One region of the Embleya sp. NPDC050493 genome, then DNA from elsewhere that is predicted to be linked to it. Evidence: predicted binding sites of a transcription regulator. Region 1 holds the regulator's gene; each other region holds the start of a gene.
What was found. Region 1 encodes HrcA, which represses chaperone genes, less so after heat shock. Its sites were predicted from a motif close to TTNGCACTCNGNNNNNCNGAGTGCNAA; they were not measured.
Positions count from the first base shown of each region.

Region 2: a site for HrcA is predicted at 1,769-1,795, ahead of groL (chaperonin GroEL). Genes of this name have one in related genera too.
Region 3: a site for HrcA is predicted at 2,302-2,328, ahead of groES (co-chaperone GroES). Genes of this name have one in related genera too.

Region 1 is NZ_JBITHP010000002.1:349,858-354,421, forward strand. It holds gene ACIBM5_RS04850 (WD40 repeat domain-containing protein) at 1-867, opposite strand, end outside; gene ACIBM5_RS04855 (DUF3097 domain-containing protein) at 940-1,770, opposite strand; gene ACIBM5_RS04860 (MBL fold metallo-hydrolase) at 1,800-2,555, opposite strand; gene hrcA (heat-inducible transcriptional repressor HrcA) at 2,706-3,722, shown strand; gene dnaJ (molecular chaperone DnaJ) at 3,725-4,564, shown strand, end outside.
Region 2 is NZ_JBITHP010000036.1:9,807-14,370, reverse strand. It holds gene thrC (threonine synthase) at 1-578, shown strand, start outside; gene ACIBM5_RS41275 (MoaD/ThiS family protein) at 575-853, shown strand; gene ACIBM5_RS41270 (cold-shock protein) at 1,277-1,480, shown strand; gene groL (chaperonin GroEL) at 1,954-3,582, shown strand; gene ACIBM5_RS41260 (Uma2 family endonuclease) at 3,780-4,358, shown strand; gene ACIBM5_RS41255 (hypothetical protein) at 4,550-4,564, opposite strand, start outside.
Region 3 is NZ_JBITHP010000016.1:165,693-170,256, reverse strand. It holds gene groL (chaperonin GroEL) at 90-1,718, opposite strand; gene groES (co-chaperone GroES) at 1,853-2,161, opposite strand; gene ACIBM5_RS28340 (methyltransferase domain-containing protein) at 2,407-3,585, shown strand; gene ACIBM5_RS28335 (polysaccharide deacetylase family protein) at 3,705-4,564, opposite strand, start outside.

The DNA.
Region 1 (4,564 bases):
CGGATCGAAGCCGAGGTCGCCGATCTCCCACGCGAGCGGCACCCGAGCGGTCGGGCGACCGGTCTCCACGTCCCACACCTCGACCTCGTTGGTCGGATCGTCGGTCGCGTCCCGGTGCCCGTAGACCACCCCGCGGCTGACCCGCCACACCGCCAACAATCGGCCCGAGGGCGACAGCGCGGCCCCCCGGCACTCGGTGGTCGCCGACTGCGTCGAAACCTCGAACACCTGCGCGCCGGCCGCGTCCAGGACGCGCACCCGGTCGCCGGCGTCGAACACCACCAGTCGTCGGCGGGCCGCGTCCCAGGACGGCTGCACGGTGTACGGATTGAACAGCGCATCCTCGAACTGCCGGTAACAGGCGAGCTGTTCCTCATGCAGAGTGGTCAGGTCGAACCGGCGTGTGGCGCCGCCGACCGTGTAGACCACGGCCGTTCCCGTCGCATCGAACAACACGCTGTCGATGCCGGTCAGCCGCTCGGCCGTCGGCACCGCGTGCACCGTGCGCCGAACCCCGGTGGCCACGTCCACGAGACGGATCGCACCGTCGTAGGCGATCAGCACCGTGTGCCCGTCCGGATGCAGGTCCAGCGCCCGCGACGAGGTCTTGCCCGGCGGCATGAACTCCAGCGCCACGGGATCCTCCACCCCGCCCAGTCGGACGAATCCGGACCGCAGCGCCTTGTCCGCCTCCCGCCGCAGCGCGACCACGGCGGCGGCCGGGTCCGCGAACTCCTTGCGCGTCTCCCGGGCCTTCCCGCTCCCCGACCACGCGGCCCGGACGAACTCGGCGCCGGACACGCCGAATCTCCGGTACTTGGGCCCGGCCGAGTCCGGCAGCACGAGCGTGACCTGTTCCTGTCGCATCGGAGCACGCTAGCGCGGCACCGGCGCGGCGAACACGCGGCCGGGAAGCGGGCATCGGGTGGCGGACGCGGCTCACACCTCGGACGGGGACGTCACGAAATCGATCAGTTCCTCCACCTTCCCCAGCAGCGCCGGTTCCAGATCGCGGTACGAATCCACCGCGGCGAGAATGCGACGCCACGCCTGCGGCGGATCCACCGGCCAGCCGAGCGCCGCGCAGACCCCTTCCTTCCACGGCATACCGCGCGGTACGTCCGGCCACGCCGCGATGCCCACCGACGCGGGCCGGACCGCCTGCCACACGTCGATATAGGGGTGTCCCACCACGAGCACCTGATCGCCGGTCACCTGGGCCGCGATCCGGCTCTCCTTCGAGCCGGGCACCAGGTGGTCCACCAGCACGCCCAGCCGTCGACCCGGGCCCGGCGCGAACTCGCGCACCAGCGCCGGAAGATCGTCGACGCCCTCCAGATACTCCACGACCACGCCCTCGATCCGCAGGTCGTCGCCCCACACCCGCTCGACCAACTCCGCGTCGTGCCGGCCCTCCACATAGATCCGGCCGGCCCGCGCCACCCTGGCCCGGGCGCCCCGGACCGCCACCGAACCCGACGCGGTCCGCCCGGGCGTGCGCGCGGGTCCGGGCGTACGCGGGCGGACCAGGGTGACGACCTCGCCGTCGATCAGGAACCCGCGCGGATCCAACGGGAAGACCCGGAGTCGGCCGTGCCGATCCTCCAGGGTGACGGTGAACCCCTCCGGGGTCTTCTCCACCCGGACCACCGCACCGCAGAAGCCGGTGGACGCCTCCTCCACCACCAGATCGCGTTCGGCCTCGACCTCGGGGACGGGCTTGTCCTTCTTCCATCCCGGGATCAGCGACTCGGGTCCATAACTGCGCATGAGAGTGACGCTAGCCGGGTGACGGTGCGTCAGTCCGGTACGACGCGCCCGGCGGCGACCTCGGCCAGCCAGTGGTTCTGTCGGATCACGAACTCCTCGTCCACCACCGCACCGTGTCCGGGCAGCCAGACACTCGCGTCCAGCGCCCGGACCCGGGCCAGCGAATCGCTCCACTCGGCGGCGAACGCATCCGAGCCGAACACCGGCGGCCCGCTCTCCTCCACCATGTCGCCGGCGATCAGCACGCCGCAGTCGGGCACGTGCACGACCACATCGTGGTCGGTGTGTCCGCGACCCGGCGCGTACAGCACCACCTCGCGCCCGCCCAGGTCCACAGTCACCGGCTGCTCGCGGGTCACCGTGCGGGTCGGCGGCACGATCCGCGCGGCGTTCATCAGCTCCGGGTCGAAGCCGTGCGAGATGCCGCTCGCCCGACCGGCGTCGGCGTACCGCTCCAGATAGGCCGGCAGATCCGCGTGGCCCCAGACCTCGGCGTCGGGGAAGGCACGCAGCACCTCGTCGTTGCCGTAGCAGTGGTCGAAGTGACCGTGTGTGTTCACCACCGCGACCACCCGGTCGGGCAATCCGTGCGCGGGCAGCTCGCGGGCCAGCGAGGCCAACAGGTCGGCGGCCTCGTGGTCATGCGAACCGGTGTCCACGAGCAGGATCCCCTCGCGACCCGTGACGACCGCCACATTCAGTTCCAAGCCGGGCAGCCGGCGGCGCAGGACGCCCGGTGCGATCGGCTCCCAGGTGGCGTGTTTCGGCTGTTCGGCGCGTAGCATGCGTCAACCTTGGCACGGACTCAGGGGTACGGTCCGGATCGGGTGACCCGTACACTGGCACTCGGCGGGACGGAGTGCCAACCAGTGGGACGAACCACCGCCGACGGGACACGGCAACGGGTGGAAGAACGGGTCAGGGAGGTGCGCACCATGCTCGACGATCGCAAGCAGGACGTGCTGCGTGCCATCGTGCAGGACTATGTGGCGACCCAGGAGCCGGTGGGTTCCAAGGCGCTCGCGGACCGACACAACCTCGGGGTCTCCCCGGCCACCATTCGCAACGACATGGCCGCGCTGGAGGAGGAGGGCTACATCACGCAGCCCCACACCAGCGCCGGCCGCGTGCCCACGGACAAGGGCTACCGGCTGTTCGTCGACCGGCTCGCGGGCGTCAAGCCGCTGTCGGGCGCCGAACGCCGGGCGATCCAGACCTTCCTGGCCGGCGCGGTGGACCTGGACGACGTGGTGGGCCGGACGGTGCGGCTGCTGGCGCAGCTGACCCATCAGGTCGCCGTCGTGCAGTACCCCTCGCTGACCCGCTCGACGATCCGGCACGTCGAGTTGCTCACCCTGGCGCCCACGCGCGTGATGCTCGTGCTGATCACCAGCACGGGTCGGGTCGAGCAGCGGGTGATGGACACACCGGGCCCGGTCGGCGAGAACCTGCTCGCCGACGTCCGTGCGCGACTGAACAGCCGGATCACCGGCAAGCGGTTCGCCGATGTGCCGTTGTTGGTCCAGGATCTCGCCGAGCCGTTCACCGCCGAGGAACGGCCGATCGTGGCGGACATCCTGGCGACCCTGCTCGACACCCTGGTCGAGCACAAGGAAGAGAAGGTCGTCCTGGCCGGGACGGCCAACCTGACCCGTTTCGGCATGGACTTCCCGAACACGATCCGCCCGGTCCTCGAAGCACTCGAGGAGCACGTCGTGCTGCTGCGCCTGTTGGGTGAGGCGACCGACCCGGGCATGGTCGTGCGGATCGGACACGAGAACATGCACGAAGGACTGGCCGCGACCTCGGTGGTCGCCGTCGGATACGGCAGTGGGCAGGAAACGCTGGCGAAGCTCGGGGTGCTCGGGCCGACCCGAATGGACTACCCCGGAACGATGGGAGCGGTGCGCGCCGTGGCACGGTACGTCGGACAGATCCTCGCGGAGTCGTAGAGTTGGCTACCGATTACTACGAGGTCCTCGGGGTGCGGCGGGACGCCACCCCGGAGGAAATCAAGAAGGCCTTCCGCCGGCTCGCTCGGGAGCTGCACCCGGACGTCAATCCGGACCCGAAGACGCAGGACCGGTTCAAGGAGATCAACAACGCCTACGAGGTCCTCTCGGACCCGCAGAAGCGACAGATGTACGACCTCGGCGGCGACCCGCTGTCCTCCGGGGGCGGCGCGGGCGGCGGCTTCGGCCAGGCCGGCTTCGGCTTCAGCGACATCATGGACGCGTTCTTCGGCCAGGCCAGCCAGCGCGGACCGCGCTCGCGCACGCGCCGCGGCCAGGACGCGATGATCCGGATCGAGATCACCCTCGAAGAGGCCGCGTTCGGCACCACCCGGGAAATCCAGGTGGACACCGCCGTCACGTGCAATACGTGCAACGGCGAGGGCGCGGCCCCGGGTACCTCGGCGCAGACCTGCGACATGTGTCGCGGGCGCGGCGAGGTCAGCCAGGTCACCAAGTCCTTCCTGGGCCAGGTCATGACGTCGCGGCCGTGTCCGCAGTGTCAGGGCTTCGGCACCGTGGTCCCGCACCCGTGCCCCGAGTGCGCGGGCGACGGCCGGATCCGCGCGCGGCGCACGCTCACCGTCAAGATCCCGGCGGGCGTGGACAGCGGCACCCGGATCCAGCTCGCGGGCGAGGGCGAGGTCGGCCCCGGCGGCGGACCGGCCGGCGACCTGTACGTGGAGATCGTCGAGGTCCCGCACACCACGTTCCAGCGGCGCGGCGACGACCTGCACTGCACGGTCACCATCCCGATGACGGCGGCGTCGCTGGGCACCAAG
Region 2 (4,564 bases), on a different contig from region 1:
CCTACGAGATCGCCGAACAGCTCGGCTGGCGGCTGCCCGAGCAGATCGTCATCCCGATCGCGTCCGGTTCGCAGCTGACCAAGATCGACAAGGGCTTCCGCGAGCTGATCGCACTGGGCCTGGTCGAGGACGCGCCGTACAGGATCTTCGGCGCGCAGGCCACCGGGTGCTCCCCGGTGGCGGCGGCGTGGAAGGCCGGTCAGGACGTGATCCGCCCGGTGCGACCGGACACGATCGCCAAGTCGCTCGCGATCGGCAACCCGGCCGACGGCCCGTACGTGCTGGACGTGTGCAAGCGCACCGGCGGCGCGGTGGAGGACGTGACCGACGCCGAGGTCGTCGAGGCGATGAAGCTGCTGGCCCGCACCGAGGGCATCTTCGGCGAGACCGCCGGTGGCGTGACCGTCGGCTGCCTGCGCAAACTGCTCGCGTCCGGCGCGCTGGACCCGGATGCCGAGACGGTCGTGCTCAACACGGGTGACGGCCTCAAGACGTTGGACGCGGTCACGCCGACCACCGGCGCCACCGCGACCATTCGACCCACTCTGGATTCCTTCCGAAAGGCCGGCCTGGCATGAGCGTCAACGTTCGCATCCCGACGATCCTGCGCACCTACACGGGCGGGGCGGCCGAGGTGTCCGTCGAGGGGACGACCCTCGCCGAGGTCCTGGATGCCTTGGAAAAGGATCACACCGGAATTCGCGCGCGCATCCTCGACGACGAGGGCAAGCTGCGTCGCTTTGTGAATCTGTACGTGGACGACGAGGACGTGCGCTTCGCGGACGGTCTCGCCACGGCCACCCCCGACAAGGGCACCGTTTCGATCATCCCGGCGGTCGCGGGCGGTTGCTGACGCGATAGGCCGACGGTCCCGATCTTCATCGACTCGGGCACGAAACGGAACCGAGAAATCCGCCGCCCGGAGCACCGGGCGGCGGATTTCTTCGTCACCCGGAGAGGGTGATCGTTACACGTGTTTAACCGGGTCCATTTCCCGGCTTTGGCGGCGACGCGTCGGTAAACCCGTGGTCGGGATCACACCCGTTATGTGCGGAAGGTCGCTTTCCTGACGAATTGAAATACGGCTTTCCTGGTGACTCGCGAAGAATGCGGTCTTTATTCACTCGGGAATTCTCGTCCGATTGACCTGTTGCTCCGGGCATCCGTCCGGATACATTCAGCCGCGGTCGTAGCGGAAGGCCGGGTCCTTCTGGATACGAACCCGGAGCTGCGGCGTGCAGTATCCGTGAAAGGGCCAGTAACAGGGGAGTTAGGAATGGCTCAGGGCGCCGTCAAGTGGTTCAACGCGGAGAAGGGGTACGGCTTCATCGCGGTCGACGGTGGTGCGGACGTTTTCGTCCACTACAGCGCGATCCAGATGGACGGGTACCGGACGCTCGAGGAGGGGCAGCGAGTCGAGTTCGAGATCTCGCAGGGGCAGAAGGGGCCGCAGGCCGACATGGTCCGCGTCACCGCCTGAACCAGGGGGCAATCCGCTCCTCTGCTTGAAACGGTCCACACCACGGACTGCACGACACACCGCAGCACACATCTTGTCCGATCCTTCGATTCCCACCGATCCCTTGCCGGATCGTCGAATCGGGTCGATCGGTGACCGGGGCCCGGCCTTCCCGCCACGCGGGGGCCGGGCCCCGGTCGTTGCGCGTCCGGCCCCGGGACCGCCCGCGGCCCGTCGTCTCCGGTGCGGCCCACCCCACGTGCGACACACGCGGGCGTGCACGCGGACGGGTCGAGACCTCCCGTTGCGCTTGCACTCGGCATGGTCGAGTGCTAATCATTGGCGTTAGCACTCTGGATGTGAGAGTGACAGAAACGGACCGGGCCGGTGAGGCTCGGCACCCGTGAGGGAGGGATCCTCGCGGTGGTCGGGTCGTCCGTCGCGGGCGCCAGTGCGGTCCGGCACTCACCCCCGTTCTGGGAGGACTTCACCACATGGCCAAGATCATCGCGTTCAACGAGGAAGCGCGCCGCGGCCTCGAGCGCGGGATGAACCAGCTCGCCGACGCCGTCAAGGTCACGCTGGGCCCCAAGGGCCGCAACGTCGTGCTCGAGAAGAAGTGGGGTGCGCCCACCATCACCAACGATGGTGTGAGCATCGCCAAGGAGATCGAGCTCGAGGACCCGTACGAGAAGATCGGTGCCGAGCTGGTCAAGGAGGTCGCGAAGAAGACGGACGACGTCGCCGGTGACGGTACGACGACCGCGACCGTCCTCGCCCAGGCGCTCGTTCGCGAGGGCCTGCGCAACGTGGCCGCCGGCGCGAACCCGATGGCCCTCAAGCGTGGCATCGAGAAGGCCGTCGAGGCCGTCTCCGAGCAGCTGCTCGCGCTCGCCAAGGACGTCGAGACGAAGGAGCAGATCGCCTCCACCGCCTCGATCTCCGCCGCTGACCCCCTGATCGGCGAGATGATCGCCGAGGCCATGGACAAGGTCGGCAAGGAAGGCGTCATCACCGTCGAGGAGAGCAACACCTTCGGTCTCGAGCTCGAGCTCACCGAGGGCATGCGCTTCGACAAGGGCTACATCTCGCCGTACTTCGCGACCGACATGGAGCGCATGGAGGCCGTCCTCGAAGACGCCTACGTGCTCATCGTCAACTCGAAGATCACCTCGGTGAAGGACCTCCTCCCGCTGCTGGAGAAGGTCATGCAGTCGGGCAAGCCGCTCATGATCATCTCCGAGGACGTCGAGGGCGAGGCCCTGGCCACGCTCGTCGTCAACAAGATCCGCGGCACCTTCAAGTCCGTCGCCGTCAAGGCTCCGGGCTTCGGCGACCGTCGCAAGGCCATGCTCGGCGACATCGCCATCCTCACCGGTGGCCAGGTCATCTCCGAGGAGGTCGGCCTCAAGCTCGACACCGCGGGTCTCGAACTCCTCGGCCGCGCCCGCAAGGTCGTCGTCACCAAGGACGAGACCACCATCGTCGACGGCGCCGGTGACTCGGACCAGGTCGCGGGTCGGGTCAACCAGATCCGCGCCGAGATCGAGAACTCGGACTCGGACTACGACCGCGAGAAGCTCCAGGAGCGCCTCGCGAAGCTGGCCGGCGGCGTGGCCGTGATCAAGGCCGGTGCCGCGACCGAGGTCGAGCTCAAGGAGCGCAAGCACCGCATCGAGGACGCGGTGCGCAACGCGAAGGCCGCCGTCGAGGAGGGCATCGTCGCCGGTGGTGGCGTGGCCCTGCTCCAGGCGTCCACCATCGCGTTCGACAAGCTCGAGCTGGACGGCGACGAGGCCACCGGCGCGAACATCGTGCGCCTGGCCGTCGAGGCCCCGCTCAAGCAGATCGCGGTCAACGCCGGCCTCGAGGGCGGCGTGGTTGTGGAGAAGGTGCGCAACCTGACCCCGGGTCACGGCCTCAACGCCGCGACCGGCGAGTACGTGGACCTCATCGCCGAGGGCATCATCGACCCGGCGAAGGTCACCCGTTCCGCGCTGCAGAACGCCGCGTCGATCGCCGCGCTGTTCCTGACCACCGAGGCCGTCATCGCCGACAAGCCGGAGAAGAACGCCGCTCCGGCCGGCGGCGGCGCCCCGGACATGGGCGGCATGGACTTCTGATCCACTGAGGATCGGTGGTCCCGGCCCACGGTCGGTTGTTTTACGAAAGAGGCGGTCCCCTTCGGGGGCCGCCTCTTTCGCGTTTCCGCGTGTTCGAGCCGTGTTCGCTCGTTCGAGTGGCGATGGCGACTTACCCTGAAACGGTCTCCGGGCGGCCGTAGCGTCGTTCTCGTACGACATGGATCGAGGTGGGCGAGGTGGACGAGTTGACCGCACCCGTGATCGAAGTGACCACCGCCTGGCGCGACATCGTGACCATGTGGAAGGAATTGGAGGCGCCCGAAGGCTGGCGCGCCGAGTTCGACGGAGAGAACATCACGATGTCGCCGCCTCCGGGACACAGGCACGAATTGATCGCGGACGACCTCCATTGGCAGCTGCGCCGGGCCGCCCCCGAAGGATGCGGTGTCTTTCAGCATCTCGGGGTGGAGATCATGTCGGTCGGCCGGCTGTGTATTCCCGACCTGGTGGTGGTGGCACGGGAAGACGTCGCCACGCCGACTCCGGCGGATCGGGTTCTTCTCGTCGCCGAGATCACCTCCCCGAGCAACGCGGACACCGATCGTGTCGACAAGCTGCGGGCATACGCACACGGGCCGATTCCGCTCTACCTGCTCGTCGATCGCTGGGACAAGGACGGCCCGGCGGCGACGTTGTACTCCGAGCCGGACGGCAAGGTCTACCAGCGCATCCAGCGCGTCGATTTCGGCGGATCGGTCGCCGTCCCCGGGCCCTTCGGTATCGAACTGGACACCTCGGACTTTCCCTCGCGGTAATACGGCGGAGAGGTCTTCGGACCCGCGCGCCGCCGACGCCGAGGAGCAGCGGCGCGCCGAGCGCACGCTGGACAACGCCGGCGCCCACCCGGTGGCGCCGGCCCCCGGAGCACTCGCACGCCGGTGTCACGGTGGGTCGGGCCGAGAGCGGGCGGTTGGTCGGTGCCTCCGATGGGTGGCGAACGGCCGATCTACGCGTCGTTGAC
Region 3 (4,564 bases), on a different contig from region 1:
CACTCTCGCAGATCGGGCCGGCACCGGAAAGGCCGACGGGCCCGACCGCTGGAAAGCGGTCGGGCCCGTCGGGGGTGTCGCGGGTGAAACTAGTGCGAGTGGCCGTGGCCGCCGTGGCTGTGCGCGGCGGGCTCCTCCTCGGCCGGCTTCTCGACGACCAGGGTCTCGGTCGTGAGCAGCAGCGACGCGATCGACGCGGCGTTCTGCAGCGCGGAACGGGTCACCTTGACCGGGTCGATGACGCCCGAGTCGACCAGGTTGCCGTACTCGCCGGTGGCGGCGTTGAAGCCGTGCCCGACGCCGAGCTCCTGCACCTTGTTGACGATCACGTAGCCCTCGAGGCCCGCGTTCTCGGCGATCCAGCGCAGCGGCTCGACCGCGGCGCGGCGCACGACCGAGACGCCGGTCGCGATGTCGCCGGTCTGGCCGAGGTTGTCGGCGAGCACGGAGACGGCGTGCACCAGGGCGGTGCCGCCGCCGGCGACGATGCCCTCCTCGATGGCCGCGCGGGTCGCGGAGACCGCGTCCTCGAGACGGTGCTTCTTCTCCTTGAGCTCGACCTCGGTGGCCGCGCCCACGCGGATCACGCACACGCCGCCGGCCAGCTTCGCGAGGCGCTCCTGGAGCTTCTCGCGGTCCCAGTCGGAGTCGGTGTCGTCGATCTCGCGCTTGATCTGCTTGACCCGGTCGGCGATCGCGGCGGCGTCGCCGGCGCCGTCCACCAGGGTGGTCGCGTCCTTGGTGATGGTGATGCGACGGGCGCTGCCCAGCACCTCCAGGCCGACCTGGTCGAGCTTGAGGCCGACCTCGGGGGCGATGACCTGACCGCCGGTCAGGATCGCCATGTCCTCCAGCATCGCCTTGCGGCGGTCGCCGAAGCCCGGGGCCTTGACCGCGACGGCGTTGAACGTGCCGCGGATCTTGTTCACGACCAGGGTCGACAGCGCCTCGCCGTCGACGTCCTCGGCGACGATCAGCAGCGGCTTGGACGCGCCGGCCTGGATGATCTTCTCGAGCAGCGGGAGCAGCTCGGCGATGGCCGAGATCTTGCCCTGGTGGATCAGGATGTACGGGTCGTCGAGGACGGCCTCCATACGCTCCTGGTCGGTGACCATGTACGGCGACAGGTAGCCCTTGTCGAACTGGAGGCCCTCGGCGAACTCCAGCTCCAGACCCATGGTCTGGGACTCCTCGACGGTGATCACACCGTCCTTGCCGACCTTGTCCATGGCCTCGGCGATCAGCTCGCCGATCTGCTTGTCCTGCGCCGAGAGCGCGGCGACGGCGGCGATGTCGTCCTTGCCGTCGATCGCGCGGGCGGTCTTGAGCAGCTGCTCGGACACCGCGGCGACGGCGAGGTCGATGCCCTTCTTCAGGTCCATCGGGGCCGCACCGGCGGCCACGTTGCGCAGACCCTCGCGCACCAGCGCCTGGGCGAGCACCGTCGCGGTGGTGGTGCCGTCACCCGCGATGTCGTTGGTCTTGGTCGCGACTTCCTTGGCCAGCTGCGCGCCGAGGTTCTCGTACGGGTCCTCGAGCTCCACCTCACGGGCGATCGTCACGCCGTCGTTGGTGATGGTCGGGGCACCGAACTTCTTGTCGATCACGACGTTGCGGCCCTTCGGGCCGAGCGTGACCTTGACGGTGTCGGCCAGCGCGTTGACGCCGCGCTCCAGCGACCGTCGGGCCTTCTCGTCGAACTGGAGGATCTTCGCCATGAGGGTCTTCGTCCTTAAAGGTTGCTAGTCGACGTCGTACAACCGACTCCGCCCCGGGTCCACCGGCCGCGAGGGCAGGGCGATCCGGGGCGGGGTCGTCGAACCGTCACCGGTTCCGGCGCGTCAGCGCGATGTCACTTCTCGATGATCGCGAGCACGTCGCGGGCCGAGAGAACGAGGTATTCCTCGCCGTTGTACTTCACCTCGGTGCCGCCGTACTTGCTGTACAGCACGGTGTCACCGACGCTCACGTCGAGCGGCAGACGCTGACCGTCCTCGAAACGACCCGGGCCCACGGCCAGGACGACGCCCTCCTGGGGCTTCTCCTTGGCGGTGTCCGGGATCACGAGACCCGACGCGGTGGTCTGCTCGGCCTCAAGCGTCTGAACCACGATGCGGTCCTCGAGCGGCTTGATGGCAACCTTGGTGTTGGCGGTCGTCACGATGCGACCTCCCCCTTCGGAGATCTCACGGAAAAATGTCTGTCGGCGATGGGACAGATCCGTCGTCGCGGGTGCCGGACCTGCTCGTATCGCACTGGCACACTCATGGGGAGAGTGCCAGCACAGACACTAGGTGGCGGTTAGCACTCCGTCAACCAGAGTGCCAGATTCAGCGCGTCGGATCGCATTGTTCATACCGGTGGCCGTCGAATCGGCGGGCCGACGCGCTCGGCGAGAATGACCGCGTGCACACCGAAGCTTTCACCGCGCTGCTCACCGACGAGGGCCGTTCGCTGCTGGACCTGCTCGCCGACCACGCGGTCGGCGACGAGTTGTCGCTGGCCACCCGGCTGCGTCGGGAACACCCGCCCGAGCTGGTGGCCGCGGCGCTCACCCAGTCCCGGCTGCGGCAGCGCGGGCGGGCCAAGTTCGGCGCGGACGCGGCGCGGATGTACTTCACCCCCAACGGGCTGGAACAGTCCACCCGTACCTCGGTGGCCGAGCACCGGGCCGCCCGGCTGGTCGCGGCCGGCGGCATCGCCCGGGCCGTGGACCTGTGCTGCGGCATCGGCGGCGACGCGCTCGCGCTGGCCCGCGCCGGCATCGCCGTACACGCGGTCGACCTGGACCCGCTGACCTGCGCGGTGGCCCGGGCCAACGCCGAGGCGCTGGGCCTGGCCCGGCTGCTCACGGTCGAGTGCGCGGACGTGACCGAGGTGGACCTCGACGGCTACGACGCGGCCCTGATCGACCCGGCCCGGCGCACCGCGCGCGGACGCACCTTCGACCCGGAGGCCTATGCGCCGCCGTTCTCGTTCCTGACCACCCTCGCCGCCCGGGTGCCCTGCGGCGCGGCCAAGGTCGCGCCGGGCATCCCGCACGAGATCGTGCCCGCGGGCATGGAGGCCGAGTGGGTCTCCGATCGCGGCGACGTCAAGGAGGCGGTGCTGTGGTGGGGCCGGCTCGCGCACACCGCCCTGCGCGCCACCGTGCTACCCGGCGGCGCGGCGCTGACCTCGGGCCGGGCCCGCCCGGCGCCGGTGGGCCCGATCCGCCGTTACCTCTACGAGCCGGACGGTGCGGTGATCCGGGCGCACCTGGTGTCCGAGGTCGGCGAGTTGGTGGACGGCAACCTGGTGGACGAGACGATCGCCTACCTGACCTCGGACCGGCTGGTGGGCACGGAGTTCGCGAGCGTGTACGAGATCACCGACGTGCTGCCGTTCAACCTGAAACGGCTCAAGGCGCTGTTGCGCGAGCGCGGGGTCGGCAACCTCACGGTCAAGAAGCGCGGCTCGGCGGTCGAGCCGGAGGAGGTCCGCCGCCGGGTCAGGCCGACCGGCCCGAACGCGGCCACGGTGCTGCTGACCCGGGTGGCGGGCGCGCCCACGATGCTGATCGGGCAACCGGTGTCGACGGGGTAGGCGGGCGGCTTTCCGCCCGTCCCGCGGCCCCGCCGGGACCGCCGGGACCGCCGGGACCGCCGGGACCGCCGGGACCGCCGGGACCGCCGGGACCGCCGGGACCGCCGGACAAAGCCTGGCTAGCCGATGTAGTCCTCCAGGCGCGCGATCGTGTAGCCCTGGGCCTGGATCTTGCGCAGCATGTTGCCGAACATCTCGGTCATCGTGGTGCCCTTGAGTTCACTCGGCCCGCGGAAGTGGGCCAGGATGATGTCGCCCGGGTGCAGCTTCTTCTCCCCGACGTACTGCATGTCGTTGATCTGCATCGACTCCTGCCACTTCACGATGGCGTCGATTCCGCCGCAGCCGCCGGCCACCGTCTGCGTGGTCGCGTTCCAGTTGCCGTAGGGCGGGCGGAACAACGTCGGACGCTTGCCGTAGATCTCGGCGAGCCGGTCCTGCTGTCCGCAGATCTGATGCTTCTGCGCGTCCGCGCTCAGGGTCTTGAGGTCGGGGTGGGACAGCGTGTGGTTCTGCACCGTGGCACCCAGTGCCTGGAGCTTGCGGAAGTATTCCGGGTCCTGCCGCACGTAGGTGTCGTTGAGGAACATCGACACCGGGATCCGCAGGTCCCGCATCATGTCCAGGAACTCGGGGGCCTTCTCGGCCCCGTCGTCGATCGTGATGAACACGATCTTCTCCTGGGTGGGAATCTTCTCCACCACCGGCGGCTTGGCCCCGCCGGCCTTGATCGGCTTGACCGCGGGCGGTGCGGGCGGCGGCGCGAACGGCTTCAGATTCCACTTGGCGGCGAGCACGGCCGAGTCGGCGCCCGGGGTGTCCGGCTTCGCGGCGGGGGTGGGCTTGGCGGGGCCCGGGCCGGTGACCGCGCCGTCGGAGGGTCGCCCGCTCGCCTTGACCGACGCGGTGTCGTCGGAGCCGCCGCAGCCGGTCAGTGCGACCAGCAGCAGGCCGGCCACGCCGACCCCGATCGGGGCGA